DNA from 4 places in the Paenibacillus sp. J22TS3 genome. Region 3 is predicted to be linked to each of the others. Evidence: predicted binding sites of a transcription regulator. Region 3 holds the regulator's gene; each other region holds the start of a gene.
What was found. The regulator LexA, encoded in region 3, represses DNA repair genes until DNA is damaged. The targets are predictions, from matches to a motif close to CGAACATATGTTCG.

Region 1 (3,145 bases), 630 kb from region 3:
CTATGGAACATGCCCAAGACACGTTCAGGTCACGGAGAACGGACTGCTCATATCTGTGGATATTGAGGAAGGCCAGAAGACCGGGTATTTCTTCGACCAGAGAGAGAATCGTGCTTCCATCAAACCGCTAATGACCGGCTGGGGGGCTAAGAGTGGCATAGCTCTTCAGGAAGTGCAAGCCGAGAATGGAGAGACCAAGCGGGTTCCCGTGAACCGGAACGGCAAAGAAGTCATGTTCCCTTACTGGGATGGGGCAACTGTACTGGAGTGCTTCTCCCATACCGGGAGTTTCACGCTGCATGCCTGTAAGTATGGGGCCAAGAAGGTAACTTGTCTGGATATTTCAGCACATGCTATTGAGAGTGCCCAGGCCAACGTCCGGCTGAACGGATTTGAGGATCGGGTGGAATTTGTGGTGGCCGATGCGTTTGATTATTTGCGCGAGCAGGTAAAAGGTGTGGACGAACGCCATGTCCGTGCCCAGGCCTCTGAACGCAAAGCGGATACTTCGGTTCCGATGACAGCCGGGGGCGGACGCACCTGGGATGTTGTCATCCTGGACCCGCCAGCTTTTGCTAAGACCAAAGGAGCGGTCAAAGGAGCTGTACGGGGTTACAAAGATATTAATTTGCACGGGATGAAGCTGGTGAACGAGGGTGGTTATCTTGTAACGGCAAGCTGCTCTTACCATATGCGTCCCGAGCTGTTCCTGGAGACCATTCTCGATGCGGCTGCCGATGCCGGCAAAGTGCTCAGGCTGGTGGAATGGCGCGCGGCCGGGAAGGATCATCCGCAAATCCTGGGCGTGGAAGAGGGTCATTATTTGAAATTTGCTGTATTTGAAGTCCGCAGCAAGGCAAGTCTGTAGCCGGATATTTTCTGGCAGAGGTATAACACACCTAGAAATAGAATGATTGCGGACAATGGTTAGTTCAATTAAACAGCAGCAAGTAGGAAAGCACCCTGGTTAGGGTGCTTTTTTGCTGAATTTGAGGCAGGTCGGGTACATGGGATAGACAAAATTTACAAACATACGTTCTCTGAACCAGGCCTTCGTTATGATATAATAGAGTTTATAAATTTTCACGCAGATGAAGGCGTTTTTATACAAGGTGAACCATACTTAATTTCTCTTATTTCCATCTCCTAAAAAATGCAAACGGGAGGCTTATTCATATGTCACTTCAGTTCATTATTGGCCGCTCGGGCAGCGGCAAGAGCAGTCTGGTTCTGGATGAAGTCCGCACCAGGCTCCGGTCGGAGCCAACCGGGAAGCCGCTGATTATTCTCGTTCCTGAGCAGGGGACCTTTCAAATTGAGCGTGCGCTTGTTCAGACACCCGATCTCAAGGGAACGGTAAGAGCCCAGGTACTTGGCTTCCGGCGGCTGGCCCTGCGGATTATGCAGGAGACCGGCGGCTCCGCCCTGATTCCGATTACGGAAGAGGGCAAGAAAATGCTGCTCTACAAGATTATGCGCCGCCGCAAGAATGATCTTAGATTATATAAAAACGCCGGGGATCAGCTTGGGCTGATTGACCGGCTGAACACGTTATATACCGAGCTTAAGAAATATGCCGGGGACCCCGAAGCGCTGGAACAGCATTACAAGCAGCTTGATCTGGCTGAAACCAACTCCCCGCTGCTTAAGGATAAGCTTCATGATCTCTCCTTGGTATTCAAAGAGTTCGGGGAAGAGCTGTCCAAGCACTATATTGATGCGGAGGATCATGTTATTAAGCTGGCAGAAGGGGCACCGGAGTCCTCTTATCTGAAGGGTGCGGAAATTTGGGTTGACGGCTTCCATACCTTCACGCCCAAGGAATATGAAGCTCTCGGCCAACTGATGCTCACGGCCACTAAGGTCATGGTTGCGCTCACCCTGAACAAAACTTATGATGACGGGCTCACTCCCCATGATCTCGACTTGTTTCATCCTACCGCTACGGCTTATTTGAAACTCAAAGGCCTGGCGGAGTCGCTGGGAATTGAGATTGAACCGGTTCGGGTGCTTGATCAAAAGCCTTATCCGCGGTTTGGACCAAACCGCACACTGGCCCACCTGGAGTCGGCTTATGAACGGAGAATCAGGTGGAGAGGGGAGCTGCCGCCTGACTTTGCAGGCAGCATCCAGCTAGGAGAGATGTCGGACCGGAGAGCCGAAGCAGAGGCAGTGGCCCGGGCCATGCGCAGTCTTGTGATGGAGAAAGGTGCGCGCTGGAGGGATATGGCCGTATTTGTCCGTAATCTGAGCGACTATGAGCATGTTCTGCCTCCTGTGCTGGCGGATTATGAAATTCCTTTTTTCCTGGATCAGAAAAGAGCGGTGCTTCATCATCCCTTTGTTGAATATATCCGGGCTTCCCTGGATGTAGTGTTGAAGTATTGGAAATACGAGGATGTCTTCCGATGTGTGAAGACGGATTTTGTTCTGCCTTTGGACGGAACGTTAACCCGAAACGACATGGATGCGCTTGAGAATTACGTGCTGGCCAGCGGTATTCACGGCTCCAGGTGGAGTGATGGGCGCCCTTGGAAGGGCAGACCCAATTTATCGCTTGAGGCTGTACCGGGAACTGAAGAAACATCGGCTCAGAATGGCATGGAAATGATCGAGAAGTGCAGGCAGGCGGTCGCAGGTCCGCTTGCGGCTTTGGAGAAAAGACTGAAGAAGGCGAAGTCGGTCCGTGAGAAATGCGAAGCGGTTTATCGACTGCTTGAAGATGCGGAAGCTCCGCAGCGTCTGGATATTTTGGCCAAGGAGGCTCTGGCAGCGGGGCATCCCCAGGAGGCAATGGAGCATAGACAGCTCTGGGGAGCGGTTATCGATCTGCTGGATCAAATGGTTGAAATGATGGGTGAGGATACCCTCGGAACGGACATGTTCATCGGCATTCTGGAAACCGGACTTGAGAGCCTGAAGCTCGCTCTTGTTCCCCCATCCTTGGACCAAGTGCTGATCGGCACAACGGATCGTACCCGGTCCAGCCATGTCAAACATGCTTTTCTGCTTGGGATTAATGAGGGGGTTATGCCAGCCGTGGTTCAGGAAGAAGGAATTCTGACGGACCAGGAGCGATCCATTCTGGCTGAGGCAGGCATGCAGCTGGCGCCAGGGATTAACCGGCAGCTGCTGGATGAGCGGT
Region 2 (3,145 bases), on a different contig from region 3:
TTTGACCATCACCCGGGTCACTTCCTCCCCGCTGGGGCCTTGGCCCAACTCTTCATATTTAATATAAATCGCGCCTCCAGCACGGAATACCTGCCCCTGGTAACGCTGAACCACTTCGTTCTCTTCTTGCAGGCTGGTTACTGTAATGGCCGCTGGTTTATGATCCGGCATTCTTCTTGCCCCTATCTGCTGAATCTATTGTACTATATATCGTTCATTCCATATACTATATCCAGTTCGTCCGCTCAGTTCAATGGCGGCACCGTTAAAATGCATTTTTTTCTCCCAAAAAGAACCCCTCAAACCACACAACCCTCCTTGGGAGGTTAACTCCTAAGAAGGGTTGTTATCCGCTTGCAGACTAAATCTCTAATTGCGTTCTATGCGCTCTATGCATCAGGCAGGGAGAACTTCTTGTTCCAGGATACCCCGCCGTCGTGAGTCACATACACCGCTGTATTGGAGGCATTCGTAACTGCCAGCCAACCGGTCTTGACTGAAGGAAAGGAAATCCTTGCATCAAAGCCTGGAAGAACCGCAGGTACGTTGCTCCACGATTTCCCGCCATCCAAGGATCGTCCGACGCCCACCTTGCCACCGGCTGGTGATCCACCTGCCAAATACGCTGCCGAGCTGCCGATGAGCTGCATATTGCCCGGATGCCCGCCTGGACTCGCTGGGCCCTTCTTCGCCAGTGCGGGGCCGGTACCCGGAGCCGGTCCTCCCCCAGCAGTGCTCTGAGCGATAACCCGTTTCCAATGTACCCCTCCGTCATGACTCGCGTATAAGGAATACGATACCTGAGACATACCGGATTCTCCATAGGCCAAGGCCCATACCTGGCTGCCTTCAGCATACAATTCTCCTCCGAAAGCCGTTCCCGATGGAATTGTCAACACGGTAGCCCAGCTTGTCCCTCCGTTCACCGTCTTATGCAGCTTATACCCAATTCCCGGATGGACAGTTAGCGTAAAGCCCTTAAGGGCTGACTTGTCTGTAAAGATCGCTGCCCTGGTGTTGGCAGGTGTCTTGATTTTGGTCCAGGAGGTGCCACCATTCGAGGACTTGTAAGCCCCGTTCGAGGTATATCCTATGATATGCTGCCCGTCCTGGGCATCCATCTTCTTAAAGACTTGCCCCGAGGTATTCAGCACCTTCCAATGAGAACCACCATCGTTGGTGGTGATCAGCTTTGCCGCCGCTTCAGGCGAGGTTCTTGCGAGCGCAAAACCTGTCACATTGTTCGGAAATACGATCTGGTCGAACTGCCATTGACCCGTATAAATTTCCTGCCAGTTACACCCTCCGTTGGAGGTGCCAATAAGAAAACCGTTCCCGGCGGCCCGCCCGGTGGTATCACTCAAAAAGTTAACATCCGTAATATGAAGCGGGTCTAGAGTCTTTGAAGCATGCTGCTTCTGAAGCTTCTGTAAGAGACCGTGGTCCCCGGTCTGACAAGGGGCTGAGGAAGCTGCTTCCGCCACAGTTCCCTGTGCCGGAGCACCTGTCCCCAATCCCCAAGTTAAAGCCAAAGCCGCTGCAAGCAGAGCCGATCTGAACGTTCTTTTAGCCATAGCCAGTCCCTCCTTAAGGTTACATGCAAATCTAGCGATAACTTGGCCTTGATGCAAAGGCCGTTGGAGTCTGTATGTATATTTTTACCCATTCTGATTATAAATCAATATTTAATTCGCCTGATGGCCTGAATGGAAATTGGCGGTATTACTTCTAATGAGAACATTTGTTTGGTATACTGTTATCGATTGTAAGTTTTTGAACTGGGTTCACGGCTTTTCACTTTGGCAAATTATAAGGGGGTCTGCGACCATGCCTGAAACCAAATATGAACATATTCAGACCAAACAGACCCTGAATCGGGTCAAGGAAGAACGCATGCCGTTCAATTGGTCCATTAATCCTTACCGCGGCTGTGCCCATGGCTGCAGCTTTTGTTATGCCCGGGCATTCCAGTCCTTCATAGGAAGAGGCGCGGAAGATGAATTTCAGCACCATATCGTGTTAAAAGACAACGCCCCCGAGGCTCTGGAAGCTCAGCTATCGCGTCTTGCCCGAAAGTTCGGGCAGGATATCGAAGCCATGCGCAGGCATGTGGGGGAGGTCACCATAGGAACGGCCACAGACCCGTACCAGCCTATTGAGGCCAAGTCGGAACTGACCCGCGAATGCTTAAAGCTTCTGGCCAAATACCGGATCCGTACCAGTATTACAACCCGCTCTCCGCTGGTTCTCCGAGACTTGGATATCCTAACTCAAATGAGCGACATATCCGTAAATATCAGCTTAAATACTCTGGATGTCGGAATTATCCGCAATATTGAACCCGCAACTCCGCACCCGGAGATAAGACTGGAGACCGTGCAGCAGCTCACCAGGCATGGAATTTACGCTGGCATCTTCGCCGCACCTGTGCTGCCACTGCTCACCGATTCTGAGGAGAGCCTGGAGGCCCTGCTTGGCGCAGCCAAGAGACATGGGGCCAGATTCGCCATGGTCTCTCTGCTTCGCCTGTCCAAGGACGTGAAGAGCTGGTATCTCGCCACTCTCCGGACCTGTTATCCGGAGCTAGTCCCTGCTTACACCCGGCTGTACGGACAAAGTCACTATGCGGACCGGCAGTATATTGACCGGTTCAAGATGATGTCAGCGGCCCTGCTCCACAAGTACGGATTGTCCGGTGTGCCTGGAGGAGGAGAACCTGCTTCCTATACAGGCTCACAGCCAATGGACAGCCTAAGTCCGAAGGAGTACTCGCTTTCTGGTCAAGATTTGGGTTCTGATATAAATTCTGAATCGAGTTCTGGCCCGGACTTGAATCGCAGAATTCCCAAGCCCACGGCCGGCGTGACTCAAGCGGAAATTCAGTTAGAAGCCGAGCAGTTGTCGTTTGATTTTTAAGCTTAGAAGCACAAGCGCTTTCTGAGTCCAAAAGCCAAGCTCAAAACAACATGATCCGTTGGCCAGCCGCCCGTCACCCGGCCCGTTAAATTACCGTACTATGGGCTCAACCTGGGGGTGGTTTGGTGGTTTGGTGGTTTGGTGGTTTGGTGGTTTGGTGGTTTGGTGGTTTGGTGGTTTGGTGGTTTGGTGGTTTGGTGGTTTGGTGGTTTGGTGGTTTGGTGGTTTG
Region 3 (3,145 bases):
ATACAACAGTCTACGAGGTGACTTATACACCGACCAACGGCGGAGAGAAAGTGAAGAACCACAGATGGGTGGTACAGCAAGAAATCGCGGACGCTGGAGATAAGGCTTTTAAACCAGGGGAGAAGGTGACGATATTGGCGGATCATATGCCGGGTATGAAGGGAGCCTCCGGCACCATTGATTCGGGTGAGAAGACCGTTGTCTATATGATCGATTATACGCCCACTACGGGCGGAGACGAAGTCAAAAACCATAAATGGGTGACAGAAAGCGAATTAGAGGCTAAATGAAACCAGCAGCTGTTTTGAGGACCGCAATTTGCGGTCTTTCTTTTGTTTAATTAATGTGCTGCTCATGAAACAGAGAAACATTTGAACTGGTAAATTATTTGATGATATACTTCTTTTAACAAATCATAGGAGGCTAAGCGAGGCATGAAAGTTATAAAATTTATAGTGAGCTACATACCTGCGATTGCGATTGCATTTGTTTTGACTTTATTCATTGGTATTTTTGTATTTCAACCTTATAAAGTCGAGGGGCATTCCATGGAGCCCACATTGCAGGACAAACAGAGAGTTTATGCCTCCAAGCTGGCTAGAACATTCTCCCATATGCCGGCTTATGGAGACATCGTGGTCATCGATAGCCGTATCAACCGGGAGCGCAGCTTTATGGATAGTGTCCGGGAGCACCCGTTGATTCAGCTCATTTCAGGTGAGACAGACGAACATATTTTTTATATTAAGAGAGTTATAGGTAAGTCTGGAGATGTAATTGAAATTAAAAATCAGCAAGTATACCGGAACGGAACTGCACTGGATGAGCCTTATATTAAGGAGAAAATGAATCCAGCACCAGATCAGAAATGGGTGGTTCCTGATAATTCGATCTTTGTTCTTGGTGATAACCGGAACAATAGCAGTGACAGTAGGGAGCTTGGCCCTATCCCATTTGACCATATCATGGGGATCGAGGAGATTAAATAGTGCGTCGTCTACAGAGGCGCACCGCAGAGAATAACAGCATATGCAGCGAGAAGAAGAGGATGCCAACTAGGCATCCTCTTCTTAAATTTACCGGCCAATATTAATGAATGTCTCTGAATAGACCAACGACCTTACCGAGAATAGTTACATGCTTCAAACGGAGCGGCTCATATGTCGGGTTCTCCGGCTGGAGGCGAATGTGATCACGCTCTTTATAAAATGTCTTGACCGTAGCTTCATCATCCTCAGTCATAGCCACCACAATATCTCCGTTATCCGCAGTCTGCTGCTGCCGGACGATAACAAAATCTCCGTTATGAATACCAGCTTCAATCATACTGTCACCAACAACCGATAACATGAAGACTTCCTTGTCCCCAACATAGTGGCTAGGCAGAGGGAAATAATCTTCAATATTCTCAGTGGCTGTAATAGGAACACCCGCGGTTACCTTACCTACCACAGGAACACGGGCAACCGTGTGAGCGAACAGATTGTAATTCTCCGAATCTTCCTGGCCAAGCAATTCAATAGCTCGAGGTTTGGTAGGGTCACGACGGATGAACCCTTTCTTCTCAAGCCTGTCCAAGTGACCGTGGACTGTGGAGCTGGAAGCAAGACCTACAGCTTCTCCAATCTCCCGGACGGAAGGCGGATAACCTTTCATGCGGACTTCGTTTCTTATAAATTCAAGTATCGCCTGTTGACGGCTGGAAACCTTCGACATATGTTATCAACCCCATTTAGTAACGTTTGGAAAAATTATAACATAGAACCTCCGTTCGTACAAACGTTAGTTCTAAATTTATTGTGGAATATTCAGGATAAATGGAAAGGAGCGTTACGAAATGGGTCTAATGATGCCAATATATAGAGATGATCCATTTAAATAGGATAAAAATGTCATCACCCAAATGTGCGAACAATTGTTCTAAAAAACTATTGAACGAAACAAATGTTCGTGTTATATTGAATTTAGTAAACAAGAACAAACGTTTGGAGTGATTGATTATGTTAAGATATTCTACATACCAAAGTATTTATGAATCAGTACCGGCGCAGCCTGTTAAACATAAAATGAAGATGCATCTATTTATCCCAAACTCTATTTTCCGCATTGTTCTATTAGTATGTATGATTGCTGTAACCTGTACAGGAATGATCACAGCTTTTGCTTCCTCTAGTGATCGTCCCACCCCTGCCGAACTAGAGCAGGTTGTTGTTCAGCCGGGCGATTCTCTTTGGAGTATTGCCTCCTCTAATAAGAGTGAAGGTGAAGATATACGCGATTTCATTCATGCTATAATTCAGGAGAACAACCTGCCATCGAGTGAGATCCAAGCGGGCGATGTGCTTGTGCTTCCTATCCGTTAATATATTTGTTGTTATAAAGAGCTTTTCGAGGACTCCGCGATCCTTGACAAGCTCTTTTTCACATGTCAAAGTAAGAGTTAATGCCTGAAGTGAAGGAGGAGTATTGGATATGGACATCGACCAATTGGTACAGCGCATTAATGAGCTTGCGCGTAAACATAAAGAGTCAGGATTAACTGAGGAAGAGACTCTCGAAAGAGCAGAACTTCGGGAGATCTACCTGGGTAATATACGCAAAAATTTCCGTCAGCAGCTGGACTCCATAGAGATTGTAGATAACTAACCAGTCCGGCTCTGCCGGATATACATAGCTGACATCAGAAATTCACATTGCGGATAAGATTCCGTTTATTATGTTGGAATATAATTAAAAACATATAGATGATCATGCTCATACCAGAGGGGGAAAGCAGCCACATGGCACGTTCGTTTGAGAAGCAGGTAGAAAAGAACAGGCAGAAAATTTTGATGCAGCAAAAGAAACAGGGAGTACAGCCCGGCAAGCTTGGGGTCAAAGGAGAAGGGGATACTTTTAAAGGACGTAATATTATTCTTCCGGTCGTCTTAATTCTGTTCGGGGGGATGTATGGTTCCCTAGGCTTTATTGGGAAAAATACAGAAATTAATTCATTCCTCTATTGGATTACTATCGGGCTGTACATCATGCTCGGGGTTGTTGTTTTCATCCGTAAACCCTATCTGCGAGTCGGGCAAAAGGCGCTGTATACGTCCAAGTTTAACAGAGACCGCATGCTGTCTGCAGAGAGCATTCAGAAAATTGT
Region 4 (3,145 bases), on a different contig from region 3:
TCGCTTCAGCAGCAATAGATGAGCTTCTAGCGCTGCTGCACAAGGACACGGCAGCTTGATTTCGAATAACTGCAAAAGCAGGCTGTCCAAAGATAACATCATTGACAAAATCAGAAAAATAAGGTTCTAAAAGTTCTATATTCATCTGCGTAATTTTTATCGCTTGTGTCGAACGACCTCTCATGTCAGGGAAGACATAGGCTGGCCCAAGATAGACATGATCAACAGGTCTCTCCTTATTTAAAATACGTATAATATCAGCTATATTAACTCTATTTGGAGCATCTACCCAAGGTGCTTTTTCGACAAACTGTTCCAATTCATCTTTAACGTCTTCATCCAGTGTTTCATGATACCCTGCAACATTACCTTGTTTGGTGATACCCATGAAAAATCGAGGTGCGCTCTCAACACTAGGTTGGTTTATTGTGGTCATTCGCCCAACCTCGTTGTGCTTAAATAGGACGTTTACTTGGGTTACCATAAGTTCATAGTCAGTCTGTAAAAATGGATTATTCAATTTAATACCCCTTTTAAAGGGAAACACGCTGGTTTATGGGCTAGTAGGCGCTATCCCCCGTGAAAAGTTTTGCCCAGATTAGTGTTTTCTTCATCAGACCACCCCATTGAAATACATTCCCTGTACCTACAAAAAATCCTCGATAAAATAAACAGGGAATGATTATTCGACAGTATAATTCTGATGATTTCACCTGTCAACTTAAGCCCATACTTCCCGCACAAGCGGACTTTAGATTCAAATATACTTCGGGCTCTGTAGAGTTCCAGAATTTCTTCTGCTCAGGCAATGAGCATCAGTCTAAATATCATAAATAACAAAAAGGTTTCCGTTCTGCTAGAAAAAGCAGATCAGAAACCTGTCATTTATGATATGGTGCGGTCGAGAGGACTCGAACCTCCACGGGGGGTTAGCCCACACGGACCTGAACCGTGCGCGTCTGCCAATTCCGCCACGACCGCTCATTTGTCTTTCGCAAAGGTATTCTCTGCGGCGACAAGAAATATCTTATCACGCATATCCTAGCAAGTCAACAACCAAATTAAAAAATTATTACCATTGATATTTTTTCGGAAATCAGGATAAAATAAGAACATAAGTTCGTATTAAGGTGGTGGCTTCTGATATGGCAGTCCCTCGTACAACGGCCGATGAACTGGCATTAGTTAAAAGCTGGCTGCTGCTTCAGCTTATCCGCAGAATCTTCGAGCGGGATTCGAAGATCATTCGGGAAAGCGGAATGCTGAAGAGCCCTCATATTTACAGTGAAATGATTGATTCAGGCATCCGGCGGGTCAATCTGGTGATGTCTGAAGTCCAGAACGAATGCTTCAAACGCAAAATCCGCGTATATGAAACCAAACAGAATGATCAAGGAATCACCGCAAGCTACATTTGCCGCGGTTATCAGGGTGAAATGCGCTTTCTATGGTCCGCTCTTCAACAGGAACTGTCCAGCCGGATGATGGCTTACCTCGGTGCAGACGCTCCAATTCCAGTGTCCGTTCACGAGCAGACTCTGCAGCATTAGTGCATTTGACTGTACCTCCGTGTACATGTCCCCATACTAAAAAAGCCCACCTTAGAAATAAGGCAGGCCTTGTCTTGCTAATGGTGAACATGTCCATGCGATAGCGCCTGTTCTATCCGGGTTGCCCCCTGGGATAGAATATGCCCCGAGCTGACCGCGGCTGCCGCTGCAGCCGCTTCCCGGATTTCAGCATCCGTGGCTCCCTTGGACCTGGACTCTTCCGTATGGTAATAGGTACATACTTCATTATTGGCAAACAGACTGATCCCCAGGGCAATCAGCTGTTTGGTCTTGGCATCCAATTCTCCGGAAGCAAGTGCCTTTCCCGTGAACTCGTGATATGCTTCAGCTACGCCGGGCAGGGAGTCTCCAAAAGCCTGGATTCCGTCTTTGTATTCCCTGATTTTATCGTTTTGCACTGACATGATCGGCATTTCCTCCTCGTAAGATGGGCAATCCTAACTTGCCTTCCTTACTACGTTGCCTCGGGGCCGATCATAATATGCTTTATTCTCCAAAAGAAATGCGCGGCTCCCTAGCCGACTGATACGTATAATTTCTGTCCAGCTTGACAATATTCCGGTTGGGCCTGCGGATCATCACCTGTGTATCACTCCAGGCTACCACAATTCCTCTTACATCATTCTCCGGAAGCGCATCACGGACTACCCGGACTTTCTCTCCGGATAACCGGTACGCATCCAACTGTTCGTCACTAATCATGTTAACGTATGGCACCTCCTGCCCAACAGATAAGTTAAATATCTAAGCTTAACTATACAACAGCGAGCCTTTACTCTTGAAAACAACAAATACAAAAACGGGCCACTCCCGTTACCGGTGAACGACCCGCCTGAACGCGGTATCTAGGCGACAACCGCAAATATGTTATGATCCTTATCTTTGTGCATGCTCTTTCTCAAACCAGAAATCAAGCACTTTCGCCGACATCACACGTCCTTCTATATAGGCTACCTGCTGAGGACTGAACTGCTCCTTCCAAGGGAAGGAAAGATCCTCGCATAGACCCGCAATGGTCAGCAGCTGTGACCAGGCCACATAGCGTTTGTACCAAAAGAACTGTGGATGCTCCAGCATATAGGGATAAAGGTCATCAAATTCTGTATGTTTGCAATCAAGGGCTCGCTCGAAAGTAACCTTAGCTTCACTCAACTTAGCAACAAAATATTCTGCATTAACTACCGGTTGTTGTTCCCCCATGTCGTTGCCTCCTCTCCCTACTTCTTCTTTATTATAACTGAAAAGAAAGGGCCTGCAAAGGACTGCCTGCAAATTTGATTCCGTTTCGCCTATTCGTCAAAGGTTATTTTGCCGTCTTCCAACGAGACAATCCGCACAAGTGACTCCAGACGGATGCCCTGCTCGCGGATCGCTTTTCCACCTGCCTGGAAGCTCTTCTCCACTACAATACCAACTCCCACCAGTTCAGCCCCGGAACGCTGAATGATCTTAACCAGTCCGCGCGCCGCATCCCCGTTGGCAATAATATCGTCGATAAACAAAATCCGATCATTCTCCGAAATAAATTGTTTAGACAGCAAAATGTCGGTTACAATGCCTTTCGTAAACGAAGG

Region 1: a site for LexA is predicted at 1,027-1,040, ahead of addB (helicase-exonuclease AddAB subunit AddB). Genes of this name have one in related genera too.
Region 2: a site for LexA is predicted at 1,735-1,748, ahead of KJS63_RS24905 (SPL family radical SAM protein). Genes of this name have one in related genera too.
Region 4: a site for LexA is predicted at 1,110-1,123, ahead of KJS63_RS07785 (YhjD family protein). Genes of this name have one in related genera too.

What each region holds. Positions count from the first base shown of each region.
Region 1 is NZ_BOSF01000001.1:857,880-861,024, reverse strand. Features, by position in the region: gene KJS63_RS04085 (class I SAM-dependent rRNA methyltransferase) at 1-868, shown strand, start outside; gene addB (helicase-exonuclease AddAB subunit AddB) at 1,177-3,145, shown strand, end outside.
Region 2 is NZ_BOSF01000012.1:59,062-62,206, reverse strand. Features, by position in the region: gene KJS63_RS24915 (YwiB family protein) at 1-171, opposite strand, end outside; gene KJS63_RS24910 (WD40/YVTN/BNR-like repeat-containing protein) at 390-1,574, opposite strand; gene KJS63_RS24905 (SPL family radical SAM protein) at 1,828-2,916, shown strand; gene KJS63_RS24900 (hypothetical protein) at 3,042-3,145, shown strand, end outside.
Region 3 is NZ_BOSF01000001.1:226,677-229,821, reverse strand. Features, by position in the region: gene KJS63_RS01060 (YdhK family protein) at 1-290, shown strand, start outside; gene lepB (signal peptidase I) at 435-989, shown strand; gene lexA (transcriptional repressor LexA) at 1,090-1,716, opposite strand; gene yneA (cell division suppressor protein YneA) at 2,001-2,363, shown strand; gene KJS63_RS01040 (DUF896 domain-containing protein) at 2,473-2,646, shown strand; gene KJS63_RS01035 (hypothetical protein) at 2,781-3,145, shown strand, end outside.
Region 4 is NZ_BOSF01000002.1:410,085-413,229, reverse strand. Features, by position in the region: gene KJS63_RS07795 (GNAT family N-acetyltransferase) at 1-520, opposite strand, end outside; tRNA gene KJS63_RS07790 (tRNA-Leu) at 894-981, opposite strand; gene KJS63_RS07785 (YhjD family protein) at 1,146-1,550, shown strand; gene KJS63_RS07780 (carboxymuconolactone decarboxylase family protein) at 1,628-1,975, opposite strand; gene KJS63_RS07775 (hypothetical protein) at 2,058-2,273, opposite strand; gene KJS63_RS07770 (hypothetical protein) at 2,448-2,771, opposite strand; gene KJS63_RS07765 (xanthine phosphoribosyltransferase) at 2,861-3,145, opposite strand, start outside.